DNA from 3 places in the Pseudomonas sp. HR96 genome. Region 1 is predicted to be linked to each of the others. Evidence: predicted binding sites of a transcription regulator. Region 1 holds the regulator's gene; each other region holds the start of a gene.
The links. Region 1 encodes FliA, which starts transcription of late flagellar genes. Its sites were predicted from a motif close to CTAAAGTTTNNNNNNNNNNNGCCGNTAA; they were not measured.
Positions count from the first base shown of each region.

Region 2: the regulator FliA is predicted to act here: its motif matches at 2,499-2,526, upstream of motA (flagellar motor stator protein MotA).
Region 3: the regulator FliA is predicted to act here: its motif matches at 2,712-2,739, upstream of SFA35_RS21305 (methyl-accepting chemotaxis protein).

Region 1 covers NZ_CP139141.1:1,746,970-1,752,535, reverse strand. The annotation lists gene SFA35_RS08240 (protein phosphatase CheZ) at 29-817, opposite strand; gene SFA35_RS08235 (chemotaxis response regulator CheY) at 837-1,211, opposite strand; gene fliA (RNA polymerase sigma factor FliA) at 1,327-2,076, opposite strand; gene fleN (flagellar synthesis regulator FleN) at 2,070-2,903, opposite strand; gene flhF (flagellar biosynthesis protein FlhF) at 3,019-4,341, opposite strand; gene flhA (flagellar biosynthesis protein FlhA) at 4,354-5,566, opposite strand, start outside.
Region 2 covers NZ_CP139141.1:5,250,162-5,255,727, reverse strand. The annotation lists gene SFA35_RS23580 (rhodanese-like domain-containing protein) at 3-824, opposite strand; gene SFA35_RS23575 (HDOD domain-containing protein) at 925-2,445, opposite strand; gene motA (flagellar motor stator protein MotA) at 2,594-3,445, shown strand; gene motB (flagellar motor protein MotB) at 3,449-4,546, shown strand; gene rsgA (small ribosomal subunit biogenesis GTPase RsgA) at 4,596-5,566, opposite strand, start outside.
Region 3 covers NZ_CP139141.1:4,757,606-4,763,171, reverse strand. The annotation lists gene SFA35_RS21310 (glycosyltransferase family 1 protein) at 1-540, opposite strand, end outside; gene SFA35_RS21305 (methyl-accepting chemotaxis protein) at 686-2,575, opposite strand; gene SFA35_RS21300 (helicase HerA-like domain-containing protein) at 2,766-4,232, shown strand; gene SFA35_RS21295 (inorganic phosphate transporter) at 4,310-5,566, opposite strand, start outside.

The DNA.
Region 1 (5,566 bases):
ATGAAGTAATCACGAGCCTGGGTGTTGCTTAGAAGCCCAGGCTGGACAGCAGATCGTCGACATCGTCTTGACCGGATACAACGTCTTCACGTTTATCGGCATGAATCTGCGGACCTTCACCCCTGGCAGGATGTATTTCGTGATCTTTTTCATCGCGAAGCTGCTGATGGTCGTGTTCGATGCCCGCGAAGCGGTCCACCTGGCTGGCCATCAACACCAGTTTGAGCAGGTTGCTTTCCACTTCCGTGACCAATTGCGTAACGCGCTTGATCACCTGCCCGGTCAGGTCCTGGTAGTCCTGGGCCAGCAGGATGTCGTTGAGGTGGCTGCCCACCTCGCGGTTGCCCTGCTCGCTGCGCGTCAGGAAGCCGTCGACCCGACGAGCCAGCTCGCGGAACTCCTCGGCGCCGATTTCCCGGCGCATGAAGCGCTGCCAGTCGACGCTCAGGGCATGGGCTTCGTCGCTCAGCGCGTTCATCACCGGCGTGCTCTGCTCCACCAGGTCCATGGTCCGGTTGGCCGCGTTCTCGGTCAGCCGCACGACATAGGACAGCCGCTCCGTGGCGTCGGTGATCTGCGAGACCTCCTCGGCCTGCGGCATGTGCGGGTCGATCTGGAAGCTGACGATGGCGCTGTGCAACTCGCGCGTCAGCTTGCCGACTTCCTGATACAAGCCGCGATCACGGGTCTGGTTCAGCTCATGGATCAACTGCACCGCGTCGCCGAACTTGCCTTTTTCAAGGCTGTCCACCAGTTCGACGGCATGTTTCTTCAGGGTCGACTCGAAGTCCCCCAAAGAATTCTTTTTCTGGTCCATTGCGCCCCCGTGGCGGTCATCAGCTGTTGACGCGCTCGAAAATCTTCTCGATTTTTTCTTTCAGCACCTGAGCGGTGAAAGGCTTGACCACATAGCCGTTGACGCCGGCCTGGGCGGCTTCGATGATCTGCTCGCGCTTGGCTTCGGCGGTCACCATCAGCACCGGCAGGTGCTTGAGGCGGTCATCGGCACGCACCTGCTTGAGCAGGTCGATGCCGGACATGCCGGGCATGTTCCAGTCGGTCACCAAAAAGTCGAACCCACCGCTTTGCAGCATCGGCAGCGCCGTGTTGCCATCATCGGCCTCGGACGTGTTGGTAAAGCCCAGATCACGCAACAGGTTCTTGATGATCCGCCGCATCGTCGAAAAATCGTCAACGATGAGGATTTTCATGTTCTTGTCCAATTAGACCTCCAAGCAGTCTTGACTCGCCCAGACCCTGGGCGGGCGTTCAATCAAATCCGATTTTTATCTTCCAGCGACTGCTGTCAGGCATTCCCGTTACCCGCTATCGCGCTCGCCACTCGCCCAGCCGGCCGCGCAGACGTGCCGCGCACTGGCTGTGCAACTGGCTGACACGCGACTCGCTGACCCCCAATACCTCGCCGATTTCCTTGAGGTTCAGCTCCTCGTCGTAATACAACGCCAGGACCAGCTTCTCGCGCTCCGGCAAGCCGGCGATCGCGTCGGCCAGGGCCGCCTGGAAGCGTTCGTCCTCCAGGTCACGCGAGGGCTCCAGCGAACCGCTGGCGCCATCTTCATGCAAGCCTTCGTGTTCGCCGCCGTCCTGCAACAGGTCGTCGAAACTGAACAGCCGGCTGCCCAAGGTATCGTTCAAGATCCCGTAGTAATCGTCGAGACTCAACTTGAGTTCGGCAGCAACCTCGTGATCTTTAGCGTCGCGGCCAGTTTTTGCCTCGATTGCGCGAATCGCGTCGCTGACCATGCGCGTATTGCGGTGCACCGAACGGGGTGCCCAGTCACCTTTGCGCACTTCATCGAGCATCGCGCCACGGATACGGATACCCGCGTAGGTCTCGAAACTGGCGCCCTTGCTCGAGTCGTACTTGGTGGACACCTCGAGCAGGCCGATCATGCCGGCCTGGATCAGGTCCTCCACCTGCACGCTGGCTGGCAGGCGCGCCAGCAGGTGATAGGCGATTCGCTTGACCAGAGGCGCATAGCGCTCGATCAACTCGTACTGCTGGGACTCGCGGGAAGCCTTGCTGTACATACGATATCCGCTCGCGCTCATGATACGGGCCCTGCGCTAGTTTGCTGAACCAGACGTTCGACGAAGAACTCCAGGTGCCCCCGCGGGTTGGCGGGCAACGGCCAGGTATCGACCTTCTGGGCAATGGCCTTGAACGCCAGGGCACATTTGGAACGCGGGAAAGCTTCGTACACCGCGCGTTGTTTTTGCACCGCCTTGCGTACGCACTCGTCGTACGGCACGGCACCGACATACTGCAGTGCAACGTCGAGGAAGCGGTCGGTCACCTTGGTCAGCTTGGCGAACAGGTTGCGACCTTCCTGCGGGCTCTGGGCCATGTTGGCCAGCACCCGGAAACGGTTCATGCCGTAGTCCCGATTGAGCAACTTGATCAGGGCGTAGGCGTCGGTGATCGAGGTCGGCTCGTCGCACACCACCAGCAGGACCTCCTGAGCGGCGCGCACGAAGCTGACCACCGACTCGCCGATACCGGCGGCCGTGTCGATCACCAGCACGTCGAGGTTGTCGCCGACGTCGCTGAACGCCTGGATCAATCCGGCGTGCTGCGCAGGCGACAGGTGCACCATGCTCTGGGTGCCCGACGCGGCCGGCACGATGCGGATCCCGCCGGGGCCTTGCAACATCACGTCGCGCAGCTCGCAGCGGCCTTCGATCACGTCGGCCAGGGTGCGTTTGGGTGTCAGCCCCAGCAGGACGTCGACGTTCGCCAGCCCCAGGTCGGCGTCCAGAAGCATGACCCTGCGGCCAAGCTCGGCCAACGCCAGAGACAAGTTCACTGACACGTTAGTCTTGCCGACGCCACCCTTGCCGCCGGTCACCGCGATCACCTGTACGGGATGCATGCTGCCCATGTTCGTTGTTTACCTTGTCACTTAGACCGAGGCCACACGACCGACTGCGCCTGGACAACCAGGGCATGCAGACCATCGATGTAGGTAGTTTGGAACGTCATCTCACCCATCTCCCTCAGCCCACACGCTTGTCAGGGCTGTGGTAGAGGTCAGCGAACATATCGGCCATGGCCTCTTCGCTGGGCTCCTCCTGCATTTGCACGTTCACCGCGCGGCTGACCAGCTGGTGCCGGCGCGGCAGGTGCAAATCGTCCGGAATGCGCGGGCCGTCCGTGAGGTAGGCCACTGGCAATTCGGTACTGATGGCCAGGCTCAGCACTTCGCCGAGACTCGCCGTTTCATCCAATTTGGTCAGGATGCAACCGGCCAGGCCACAGCGCTTGTAGCTGTGATAGGCGGCGGTCAGCACCTGCTTCTGGCTGGTGGTGGCCAGTACCAGGTAGTTGCGGGCGCGAATGCCGCGCCCGGCCAGGCTTTCCAGTTGCATGCGCAGGGCCGGGTCGCTGGCCTGCAGGCCGGCAGTGTCGATCAGGATCACGCGCTTGCGCAGCAGTGGCTCCAATGCCTGGCCGAGCGACTGGCCCGGGTCGACCTGGGTCACCGAAACGTTGAGGATCCGCCCCAGGGTCTTGAGTTGCTCCTGGGCGCCGATGCGAAAACTGTCCATGCTCACCAGGGCGATGCTCTGGGCGCCGTACTTGAGTACGTAGCGCGCCGCCAGCTTGGCCAGGGTGGTGGTCTTGCCCATGCCGGCCGGGCCGACCATGGCAATCACACCGCCCTCTTCCAGTGGCTCGACTTCCGGGGTATGGATCATCCGCGCCAGGTGGGCCAGCAGCATGCGCCAGGCCTGGCGAGGTTCACGAATTTCACCGGTCAGGCTCAGCAGCTCGCGCGACAGTGGGCCGGACAGGCCGATGCGTTGCAGGCGGCGCCAGAGGTTGGCCTGCTCCGGCTGGCTGCCTTGCAGCTGGGTCCAGGCCAGCGAGCCGAGTTGCACTTCCAGCAGCTCGCGCAGGCCGTTGAGCTCCGAACGCATGGAGTCGAACAGACGCTGGTCGACCGCGGGCTGCGCAGGGGCCACAGCTGCGGCGGGGCGCACCGGCTCGACGAAATTGGGCTCGACCAGCGGCTCGGAGGCGGTCAACGGCAGGCCGGCGAACAGCTGGCGGTTGTTGGCGCCGTCGCTGTCGCTGCGGTTGCTCAGTTCGGCCTGGGCGGAAACGATACGCGATTGGGTCTTGCGCAGTTCATCTTCCAGCTCGATGTTGGGTACGCGGGGGGCCAGCGCCGACAGCTTGTAGTCCAGCGCAGCCGTCAGCTCGACACCGCCGGCGATGCGGCGGTTACCGATAATCGCGGCATCGGCGCCCAGCTCGTCGCGGACCAATTTCATGGCCTGACGCATATCGGCGGCGAAAAAACGCTTCACTTGCATAACCCATCACCCTCAGCCGTTGGGCCCTACTGTCGCGACGATAGTCACTTGCTTGTTGTCAGGAATTTCCTGGTAAGCCAACACATGCAGATTCGGTACCGCCAGACGCCCAAACCGCGAAAGCATCGCTCGAACCGGCCCGGCCACCAGCAGGATCACTGGCTGGCCTTGCATTTCCTGGCGCTGTGCGGCGTCTATCAACGAACGCTGCAACTTCTCGGCCATGCTCGGTTCCAGCAAAACGCCTTCTTCCTGACCCTGACCCGCCTTCTGAAGACTATTGAGCAAGATCTGTTCCAACCTTGGCTCCAGCGTGATCACAGGCAGCTCCGGCTCAATGCCTACAATGCTTTGGACGATGGCGCGGGACAAACCGACCCGCACGTGTGCCACCAAAGCGGCAGTATCTTGACTCCTGGCCGCGTTGTTGGCGATAGCCTCGGCTATGCTGCGGATATCGCGGACCGGGACCTGTTCGGACAGCAATGCCTGCAACACCTTGAGCAGCGCCGACAACGACAGCACACCCGGCACCAGCTCTTCAGCCAGCTTGGGCGAGCCTTTGGCCAGTACTTGCAGCAATTGCTGGACTTCCTCGTGGCCAATCAGCTCGTGAGCGTGCTTGGACAGGATCTGGTTCAAGTGCGTTGCCACTACTGTACTGGCATCGACCACGGTATAGCCTAAAGATTGCGCCTGGCTACGCAAACTCAACTCGATCCATACCGCGTCCAGGCCAAAAGCCGGATCTTTGGCGGTGATGCCGTTGAGGGTGCCGAACACCTGACCAGGATTGATCGCCAGCTCGCGGTCGGGGTAGATCTCCGCTTCGGCGAGGATCACCCCCATCAGCGTCAGGCGATAGGCGCTGGGCGCCAGGTCGAGGTTGTCGCGAATGTGCACGGTGGGCATGAGAAAGCCCAGGTCCTGGGAGAGCTTCTTGCGCACACCCTTGATCCGCGCGAGCAGCTGGCCACCCTGGTTGCGGTCCACCAGCGGAATCAGCCGATAGCCCACTTCCAGGCCGATCATATCGATGGGCGTGACGTCGTCCCAGCCCAGCTCCTTGGTTTCCTGGGTGCGGGTTGGCGACGGCAGCATCTCCTGCTGGCGCGCCACTTCGGCCAGGGCCTGCTCCTTGACCAGGTTCTGTTTCTGCCACAGCAGGTACGCGCCGCCCACAGCCATGGCCGCCAGGCTGAGGAACGACAGGTGCGGCATGCCG
Region 2 (5,566 bases), 2.1 Mb from region 1:
CCTTAGACTTCTACTACTACAGGGGTGTCGGGGTGGTTGCCCCATTCGCCCCAGGACCCGGCATAGCCTTTGACGCGAGGATAGCCCAAAGCCTTGGCCACCAGGTAGGTGAAGCCCGAGCGATGGTGTGTCTGGCAATGTGTAACGATTTCCTTGTCGCGGGTGATGCCGAGCTTTTCAAGGATCTGCGGCATGTCGCGACGGATGCGCATGGCCCGCTTGGGGTCCATGCCGGCGGTCCATTCGAAATTGACCGCGCCGGGCACGTGGCCACCCTTGGCGGCGAGTACCTTGGCCCCGGAATACTCCAGCGGGTGGCGCGCATCCCATATCGCAAGGTCGGCGGCGCCCAGGCGGCTTTGCAGGTATTCACGGGTGGCGGTGGGCTCGTCGTGCAGGGTCAGCGGCACCGGACCGCCGGCAGCAGGCGGTACCTCGGTCGACAAGGGCAGGTTCTCCGCCAGCCAGGCGGTCAGGCCACCGTCGAGGTAGTGGTAGCGGTGATGGCCGATGACATCGAGCAGCCAGATGAAACGCCCGGCCCAACCGCCGCCTTCGTCGTCGTACACCACGTAGGTGGCACCGGCATGATGGCCAAGCTCGCCGAACAGGCTCTGCAGCTCCGGCAGCGACGGCAGCAGGCCCGGCGCTGGTGGCTGGCCGAGCTGGGTGCGCTTGGGGTCGACGAAGCGTGCGCCGGGAATGTGACCCTGGCTGTAACGGGCGGCGCTGGTCAGATCGACCAGAATCAGCCCTGGTGTCTGGAGCCTGCCCTGCAGGTCGGCGGGCTCGATCACCAGCGGCAGGCCGGAAAAATCAGGCATGGCACTTCTCCACGGCGGAACGGAATGGGAACAAAAGGGGAATAGTAGCAGCGACGCGCGCGCAAACGTAGCGAAGCGACGCCGGGGCCGCCTCGCCGGCTCATCCGCCGCGGTGGGTAAAGGCTGCCAGCGCTCGCTCGATGCATTGCCCGGTCTTGGCGAACGCCTGCACCGAGACCTCCGAGAATGGTCCGCCGCCCTGGTCGGCGACCACCAGCATGACCACCCGGCCGTTGTTGCTCAGCGAACGCAACAGCAGGTTGTCGCCGCGAAACAGCCCGCGCAGGCTGGCCGGCAGCAGCGCCGAAAACTGGGCATTGTTGCTGGCATTGAGGCGGATCTGTGCCGGTGCGCTCATCAGCCGCTGCAGCACGGTGCTGTTGGCGATGGTGAAGGTCAGGTTGGCGGCGCTGGCCGGCAGGCCGCCGAGCTGTTGTACGCGCAGCTGGGTCTGGGTCTTGTCGGCCATCAGCAGCAGCACCCGCTGCATGCCGCAGGCTACCAGGGCGTCGCGGGCTTCGGTGGTCAGGTGCATGGCATTGTTGAAACGGCTGGGCTCGTGCAGCAACTCGGCGCAACGCTTGCGCCAGGTCACCAGGGCTTCGGGGGTGGGCGGCGGGGCGGGCAGCATGGCGCGGTGCAGGCGGCGCTCCTCCCATGGCCAGACCAGCGCCAGGGCCGGGTGCCACAGCCCCGGCTGAGCGTGCTGGCGGGCGCTGTGGGCCGCCTGCTGGTGGACCAGCTGCTGTAAAGTTTCCAGCGGTGCCTGCAGATACAGGCTGGTCAGGTATTGCCAGCGCACCATGTGCGGGGTGGCCCAGCCTTGCTGGCTGGCCATGGCCAGGCCGTTGGCCAGCAGCACGGTGTTGGCTGGCTGGCCGAGCCAGCGGCGCAGGGTCGGCTCGTCGTCCAGAGCCAGCTGCTGGCGCAGGCGGTCTTCGTTGTCGCGGGCGATGTGCAGCACCTGGACCAGCCAGCGGCGGTCCTCCAGCAGCGTACGGTAGGCGTGCAGGACCCAGGCCGGCAGGCGCCAGCGCTCGGCCAGCTCGCGGCACAGGGCCAGCAGCGGCACGCCGAACAGTTCACGCTCGACCCTGGCGGCAGGCTCGCCCTTGCTGACCACGCGCAGCTCCCACTCCTCGATCAGCTCGGGGTGGGTATAGGCCAGCGACCAGGCCGGAGACATGAACAGCAGGCTGCCCCAGTGGATCTCCTGCCACAGGCGCGCCATGCGCCCGGCGAACAGGCCATTGGCCTGCTGCGCGGCGTGCTGGCTGATCAGCTGCAGCTGGCGCAGGGCTGGCGGGATGTCCTTGGGGTCGACGCAGGGCAGCTTGGCCAGCAGGTCTTCAGTGCGCTTGAGGCCCAGGCGGTTGAGCGCCACCTCCAGGCTCTCGGCGGGCTCCACCAGGCTGTTGCTGCTCTGCAGGTTGGCTTCGCGCATCACGCTCAGGACCAGCGCCGGGCTGTCCTGCATGAAGTCGGCGATGTCGCGCAGCGAGCGACGGCTGTCGGCCAACGCGCCGCGCACCTTGTCATGGCTGGCGCGGGGTACGGGCAGGCGGACACTATCGAGTAGCTTGATCCATGCTTCGAGGCTTTGCGGTCTGGGGCTCGACACGATACGTCACCGGTGCTGGCGAAGGGGGCTAACTGGCTTTTCACTGAACACGACTATAGTCTGGCGCACTTCTGCCGATAAGTAGAAGCAGAGAATGAACAACTTGCGAACCACCCCCTTTTCACGACCGTAAAAGTGCTTCTAACTTATGGCTAAAATTATTGGCATTATCGTCGTATTCGCCTGTGTACTCGGCGGCTACGTACTCTCCCACGGCAAGATCGGCGCGTTGATCCAGCCCTTCGAGGTGATGATCATCGGCGGCGCGGCGCTGGGTGCATTCCTGCAGTCCAACCCGGGCTACATGACCATGCTGGTGCTGAAGAAGTCGCTGAAGATGTTCAGCTCGCGCTTCACCCATGCCTTTTACATCGACGTGCTGAGCCTGGTCTACGAGATCCTCAACAAGAGCCGCCGTGAAGGCATGATGGCGATTGAAAGCGATATCGAAGACGCCGCCGCCAGCCCGATCTTCGCCAAGTACCCGAACATTCTCAAAGACGAGAAGATGATCGCGTTCATCTGCGATTACCTGCGCATCATGTCCTCCGGCAACATGGCCCCCCATGAGCTCGAAGGCCTGTTCGACATGGAACTGCTGAGCATGAAGGAAGAGCTCGAGCATCCATCCCATGCCGTGACCGGCGTCTCCGACGGCCTGCCGGGCTTTGGTATCGTCGCGGCGGTACTGGGTATCGTGGTGACCATGGCCTCGCTCGGCGACGGCGACAAGGCCGCCATCGGTGGTCACGTAGGTGCGGCGCTGGTCGGTACCTTCCTCGGTATTCTCGCGGCCTATGGCTTCTTCGGCCCGCTGGCGCAGTGCCTGGCCCATGACGCCAAGGAAGAAATGAACGTGTATGAGGCGATCAAGGCCTCGCTGGTGGCCTCGGCCTCCGGCATGCCGCCATCGCTCGCTGTGGAATTCGGCCGCAAGGTTCTCTATCCAGCCCACCGGCCAAGCTTCGCCGAGCTGGAACAAGCGGTTCGCGGTCGCTAAGCCATGGAGAACAATCAGCCCATCATCATCAAGCGCGTCAAGCGCTTCGGCGGAGGCCACCACGGCGGCGCCTGGAAAATCGCCTTTGCCGACTTTGCCACGGCGATGATGGCGTTCTTCCTGGTGCTGTGGCTGCTGTCCAATGCCACTCCGGAACAGAAAATCGCCATTGCCGGCTACTTCAAGGACCCCATCGGTTTCACCGAAAGCGGGACGCCTTATGTCATCGATCTGGGTGGTTCGCCGCAACTGGCGCCGGACCAGACCCTGAACCCGGAGATCAAGGAACAGCCGAGCAAGCCGGAGAGTGTGCCGTCCCAGGACAACAACGACAGCAAGGCCGACGTCAACCAGCAACAGGCAGAGAACATCGCCGAAAAACTGGAAAAAGACCGGCTTGAACTGTTGCTGCAAGAGCTGCAGAACAAGGTCAACGAGAACCCCGAGCTGCAGAAGTTCAAGGACCAGATCCTCTTCGAGATTACTCAGGACGGCCTGCGCATCCAGATCATGGACGCCGAGAACCGGCCGATGTTCGACCTGGGCAGCGCGCGCCTGAAGCCGTATTTCGAAGACATCCTGCTGGCCATGGCCGACACCATCAAGGACGTGCCGAACAAGATCAGCGTCAGCGGCCACACCGATGCCACGCCCTTTGCCAGCAGCAACGGCATGGGCAACTGGGAACTGTCGGCCAACCGCGCCAACGCTGCCCGGCGTGCGCTGGTGGCCGGTGGCTATCCGGATACCCAGGTGGCGCGGGTGGTGGGCTATGCCTCGTCGTCGCTGTTCGACCGCAAGAACCCGCTGAACCCGGTCAACCGGCGCATCGACATCATCGTCATGACCAAGAAGGCCCAGCGCGACCTCGAAGGCGAACAAAGCCCGGACAGCAAGGCCCCGGCCGCACCCACCGACGGCAGCCCGGCGCCCGCGCCGGACGCTGCGCCAAGCCCGACCGCCCCGGCCGGCCAGCCGGGTGCGTCCACAGGCGGCGGCAATGTGCAGGTGCCGGCCCATGAAGTGCGCGAGAAGTTGAACCTGTTCGACGACAACGGCAAGCCTTCGCTGGGTGCGCCTGGCAAAGGCAATGCGTTGTAGGGTTCCAGATTCATGACGGCGGGTAACGGCCGCCCGCGCGGCCGGTGCCTCAATAGGTCTCTTGCGGCAAGCTGGCGATGATCGAGCGATAGCTGTTCATCCGCTGCTGCTGCACACGGCCATCTTCCAGTGCCATCAACAAGGCACAACCCGGCTCGCGGTCGTGCTTGCAGTCGCGAAAGCGGCAGGTGCCGAGCAGGTCGTTGAACTCGATGAAACCGGCCTCGACATCGGCGCGGCTGACGTGGCCCAGGCCGAATTCACGGATGCCGGGGGAGTCGATCAGTTCGCCGCCGCCGGGGAAGTGAAACAGGCGCGCGGTGGTGGTGGTGTGCGTGCCTTGGCCCGACAGCTCGGACAACGGCCCGACGCGGGTCTGCACCTCCGGCAGCAGGCTGTTGACCAGCGATGACTTGCCGACCCCGGACTGCCCGACGAACACACTGATGTGGCCGTCCAGGCGTGCCTGCAGCTGTTGCATGCCGTCGCCGTGATGCGCCGACACCTCCAGCAGCGGATACCCCAGTTGGCGATACACCGCCAGCAGCGCATTGAGCGCGGGGGCGTTCTGCTCGTCGATCAGGTCGGCCTTGTTCAGCAACAGCAAGGGGTGGATGCCGGCATGCTCGGCCGCCACCAGGTAGCGGTCGATCAGGTTGGCGTGGGGTTCGGGCATCGGCGCGAAGACGATCACGATGAGGTCGACGTTGGCGGCCACCGGCTTGAGCTGCCCGCGGCTGTCGGGGCGGCACAGCTCGGTGTTGCGCGGCAGCTGCGCGACGATCACGCCGATGCCCTGGTTGCCGGCGCGCCAGACCACGGTGTCGCCGGTCACCAGCGCCGGCAGGTTGGCCCGCAGGTGGCAGCGGAACACCTGGCCGGCCAGTTCGCCTTCGGTGGCCTCGACTTCCACCTGCACGCCGAAGTGAGCGATCACCAGGCCGGTCTGCTCCGGGCCCAGGTCGCCGCCTTCCAGGGTTTCGAGGGTCTGCGATTCGCGTTTGGCGGCGCGGGCGGCGC
Region 3 (5,566 bases), 2.6 Mb from region 1:
GGTCTGCAGGTCGACGCCCAGGCGCTGCACGTGCACATTGGCGATGCCCAGCCCGCGCAGCTTGTCGGCCATGACCTGGCTGGGCGCCAGCACTCGGTCGAAATTGCCGTACAGCTTGCTGACGTAGGCTTCGACATTGGGTGTGAACCAGTTGCCCATGCGGTTGCTGACCAGCAGGGGCAGGTCTGAGTGGTAGAAACCGATCACCGGCACGTCCAGCTGGCGCCGCGCATCCAGCGCCGCCCAGGCGGTGAGGTAAGGGTCGCCGACCTCGATGAGGTCCGGTTGCAGGTCCCTGAGCACGTTGCGCCAGGGCGCCAGGCGCAGGGGGAAGCGATAGCCGTTGCCAAACGGCAGGGCCGGAGCCGGCACATGGTAGATGCCATCCTGCTGGGACAGGCTGGCACCGGGAATCAGCAGGCTGTGACGCACCCCTGGGTTGAGCCCCAGTCGCCGGTGTTTGGCATCAAGATAGGTCCGCACCCCGCCACTGGCGGGGGCATAGAACATGGTGATGTCAGCGATATGCACGGTGGCCATCCCTCCAGTGGTATGAGTCCATAAAGTGGACCCTGCCGTCGGGGGTATGGTTCTAAGCAGCAGCGGCCGGCTGCGAGTCAGCTGCCGCAGGCTGCCGGAGCGGGGCGAATGGCTGCGGCCCACTACGGCGGCTGGCAACGGCCGGTCAGATCCTGAAGCTGCCCACCAATTGCTTCAGGCGCTGGGCCTGCTGTTCGAGGTCGGCGCAGGCGCGCAAGGTCGATTGCAGGTTTTCCATGCCTTCCTGATTGAGGGTGTTGATTTCGCTGATGTCCATGTTGATGGCGTCGACCACGGCGGTCTGCTCTTCGGTGGCGGTGGCCACCGACTGGTTCATGCCGTCGATTTCGCCGATGCGCTGGGTCACGCTGCTCAGGCGCTCGCCGGCCTGGTTGGCGATGCCGACGCTGTCCTGGCTGTGGCGCTGGCTTTCACCCATGGTGCCGACCGATGCCTTGGCGCCGACCTGCAGCTCCTCGATCATGGTCTGCACCTGCTGGGCCGACTCCTGAGTGCGATGCGCCAGGTTGCGAACTTCGTCGGCCACCACCGCGAAACCACGCCCGGCTTCACCGGCACGGGCCGCTTCGATGGCAGCGTTGAGCGCCAGCAGGTTGGTCTGCTGGGAAATGCTGGTGATCACCTCGAGAATCTGGCCGATGTTCACTGTCTTGCTGTTGAGCGTCTCGATGTGGCCGCTGGAGGTGCTGATCATGTCGCTCAGGCGGGTCATCGCGGTGATGCTCTGGCCGACTACCTGCTGACCTTCCTCGGCCAGTTGCCGGGCGTCGCTGGCCTGCTGCGAGGCGAGCGCGGCGTTATGGGCGATCTCCTGGGCGGCCGCGCCGAGCTGGTTGATTGCCGCCGCCACGCTGTTGGTGCGGTTGGCCTGCTCGTCGGAATTGACCATCGAGGAATTGGAGGCGCTGACCACCCGCAACGCCACCTCGTTGACCCGTTCGGTGGCCGAGGCGACCTCGCGGATCGAGCCGTGGACCCGTTCCACGAAGCGGTTGAAGGCGCTGCCCAGCACGCCGAATTCGTCGCCGCTCTGGATGTCCAGGCGGCGGGTCAGGTCGCCTTCGCCCTCGGCGATGTTTTCCATGGCGCGCGTCATGGTGTGCAGCGGCTGGATCAGCACGCGAATCAGCATGCCCAGCAGGGCAATGATGAAGATCACCGCGATCACCGTGGCGACGATGGCCGACTGGCGGAACTCGCTGAGCATTGCGTAGGCCTTGGCCTTGTCCACCGAGATGCCGATGTACCAGTTCACCGACGGCAAGCCCTTGATCTGCGAGAAGGTCACCAGGCGCGTCTTGCCGTCCACTTGCACTTCGCTCAGGGCCGGGCCGATGCTCGGGGTGTTGCCGGGGTACAGGTCGGCGAGGTTCTTCATCACCAGCTTGCTGTCCGGGTGCACCAGCACCTTGCCGTCGGCGCTGACCAGGAAGGCGTAGCCCATGCCGCCGAAGTCCAGCGAGTTGATGATCTGCACCACGCGCTCCAGCGACAGGTCGCCACCGACCACGCCGAGGTTCTGCCCGGCCTTGCTGGCGGCCGAGACCACGGTGATGATCAGCTTGCCCGAGGCGGCATCGACATAAGGCTCGGTAAGGGCCGGCCCGGCACTGCCCAGGGCCGCCTGGTACCAGGGCCGGGTGCGCGCGTCATAGCCGGCTGGCATCTGCTCGTCGGGGCGCATGGTGAAGGTGCCCTGGGTGGTGCCCAGGTAGGTGTAGAGGAAGCTGCTGGTCAGCGCTTGCTGTTCCAGCAGCTGCGGCACGTTGGCCGGGTCGGGGTTGAGCGCGATGTTCTGCGCCAGGTTCTGCACCAGCAGCACGCGGCCGTCGAACCAGTTGCTGATGTTGGTGGCCGTGCTGGCACCCATTTCATGCAGATAATTCTCCAGGTCCTGGCGGATGGCATTACGCTGCAAGTAGTCGTTGTAGCTGGTGAACAGGGCAAAGGCCACGGCGACGATCAGCGCGGCGGCGATGAGGATCTTGTGGCTGAAACGCAAGGTTCTTTTCATGGGAACGGTCCAAAGGTCTGGGGCTAGGCAAAGCAGTCACAACGAGCTTCAAGTCCCGTCCTTGAGATGCGCGCAGATAGCGTTCGAGTTGTTATGCGACCTGCTTTCTGATTATTTGCGGTCTTCTGCATGCTTGATATCGACTGTGCGGGGCGAAACCTGAGCCCGGCAGGGTCAAGGAGCGAAAAAAATGACTGACTCAGCTCTGCTTGTGTGTGGCGCCGGCCCGGACGGTCAGCCGGTGGGCCAGCTGTTGCGCCTGGGCAACCGCCACGGCCTGATCGCCGGCGCTACCGGCACCGGCAAGACGGTCACCTTGCAGCGCCTGGCCGAAGCCTTCAGCGATGCCGGTGTGGCGGTGTTCGCAGCCGACATCAAGGGCGACCTGTGCGGCCTCGGCGCGGCCGGCGAGCCCCGCGGGGCGGTGGCCGAGCGCATCGCCAGCATGCCCTGGCTGCCGCATCGCCCGCAGGCGTACCCGGTGCGGCTGTGGGATGTCCACGGGCAGAGCGGGCACCCGCTGCGCACCACCCTCAGCGAGATGGGGCCGCTGCTGCTGGGCAGCCTGCTGGAGCTGACCGAAAGCCAGCAGGCGGCGCTGTACGCGGCGTTCAAGGTCGCCGACCGTGAAGGCCTGTTGCTGCTTGACCTCAAGGACCTCAAGGCGCTGCTCAACCACCTCAAGGACCACCCGCAGGTGCTCGGCGAGGACAGTGCGTTGTTCAACGCCGCTTCCAGCCAGGCGCTGCTGCGGCGCCTGGCCGGGCTGGAGCAGCAGGGCGCCGAGGCGTTGTTCGGCGAGCCGGCGCTGCACCTGCAGGATCTGCTGCAGCCGGCTGCGGATGGGCGCGGGGCGATCCATCTGCTCGATGCCAGCCGCCTGGTGCACGAAGCACCCAAGGTCTACGCGACTTTCCTGCTGTGGCTGCTGGCTGAATTGTTCGAGCAGTTGCCCGAGCGTGGCGATGCCGACAAGCCTTTGCTGGCGCTGTTCTTCGATGAGGCGCATCTGCTCTTCGCCGGCACGCCGAAGGCCCTGCAGGACCGGCTGGAGCAGGTGGTGCGGCTGATCCGCTCGAAGGGCGTAGGGGTGTATTTCGTCACCCAGTCGCCGAGCGATCTGCCCGATGCCGTGCTGGCACAGCTGGGCCTGCGTATTCAGCATGGCCTGCGGGCGTTCACGGCCAGGGAACAGCGCTCATTGAAGGCGGTGGCGGAGGGTTTTCGGCCCAACCCTGCGCTCGACACCCTGGCGGTGCTGACCGAACTGGGAACCGGCGAGGCGCTGGTCGGCACCTTGCAGGCCAACGGTACGCCGGCGCCGGTGCAGCGGGTGGCCATTGCCCCGCCGCAGTCGCGCATCGGCCCACTGACTGGCGTCGAACGCACGGCACTGATCGCCGCCTCGCCACTGGCGGGCCGTTACGACCAGGCGGTGGACCGTGAGTCGGCCTATGAAATGCTCACCCAGCGCAAAGCCCGGTTGCCCGAACGACCCGCCGAGGTGCAGGAGCAGAGTCTTGCCGACAAGGCCGGGGAGTTGCTCAGCGGCGCGGCGGGGCAGGCGTTGAAATCGGCCATGCGCCAGGCGGCCAATCAGTTCGGCCGGCAGCTGGTGCGGGGGTTGCTGGGGTCTTTGACGGGCAAGCGCAAGTAGGCGCTGTGGCGCAAAGGTGGGATGGGCTCAGCCCTTTCCCACCCGCGCCATTCAAATCAGGATCGAACTGGGCTTGATCAACCCAGCGCCTTGCTGGCCAACCAGAACAGCCCGGCGGCCAGGCCCATCGAGGCCGGCAGGGTCAGCACCCATGCCAGCATGATGTTGCGCACCGTGCCCCCTTGCAGGCCGCTGCGGTTGGCGACCATGGTCCCGGCCACCCCCGACGAGAGGATGTGAGTGGTGGATACCGGCAAGGCGAAGACGTTGGCCAGGGCGATGGAGCCGGCGGTCACGATCTGCGCCGACATGCCCTGGGCATAGGTCATGCCCTGTTTGCCGATTTTCTCGCCGATGGTCAGGACCACGCGCTTCCAGCCGACCATGGTGCCCAGGCCGAGGGCCAGGGCGACCGCCAGGATCACCCAGAACGGGGCGTATTCGGTGGTGACGGTGAGGTCCTTGCGCAGCTTGTCGAGGTCCGATTTCTCACGGGCGCCGAGCTCGGGCAGCTTGCCGACCTTGCGCGCAGTGTCGTCCAGGCACAGCAGGTAGCGACGCACTTCGATGCGTTTTTCCGGGGCGATCGAATGGTAGTCGGCCACGCCCTCGAGGGTGCGTTGCAGGGCGGCGATGGTCGGCTCGGTCTGCTGCGGGTTGCAGCTGGACTGCGCCGGCAGGTCGCCCGGCTGCGACTTGCCCAGGGCCAGGAAGTCGCCGAGGGTGGCGCTGTTGCGCTGATAGAACTGGCTCAGGTGCAGGGTCGCGTCGCGGGTGCGTTCGATCTGGTAGGTAGTGGTCGACAGGTCGAGCACGAACTGGCTCGGCACGATGCCGATCAGCACCAGCATGATCAGGCCGATGCCTTTCTGGCCATCGTTGGAGCCGTGCACGAAGCTCACGGCCATGGCCGAGATGACCAGCACCAGGCGGTTCCAGAAGGGCGGATGCTTTTTATCGTCGAGCTTTTTGCGCTGCTCGGGGGTCTTGTGCATCTTCGACAGCGGCCGCCAGCGCTTGAACGCCAGCAACAGCAGCGCTGCCGCAAGGAAGCCCACCACCGGGGAAAACACCAGCGAGGAGCCAATGTCGATCGCCTTCTGCCAATTGACCCCGTCGGCCAGGGGGATGCCGTTGAGCAGGGCGTTGGCCATGCCCACGCCAAGGATCGAGCCGATCAGCGTGTGCGAGCTGGAAGCCGGAATGCCGAAGTACCAGGTGCCGAGGTTCCAGGTGATGGCGGCGGCCAGCAACGAGAAGACCATCGCCAGGCCGTGACCGGTGTTGACGTTGATCAACAGCTCGACCGGCAACAGGTGAACGATGGCATAGGC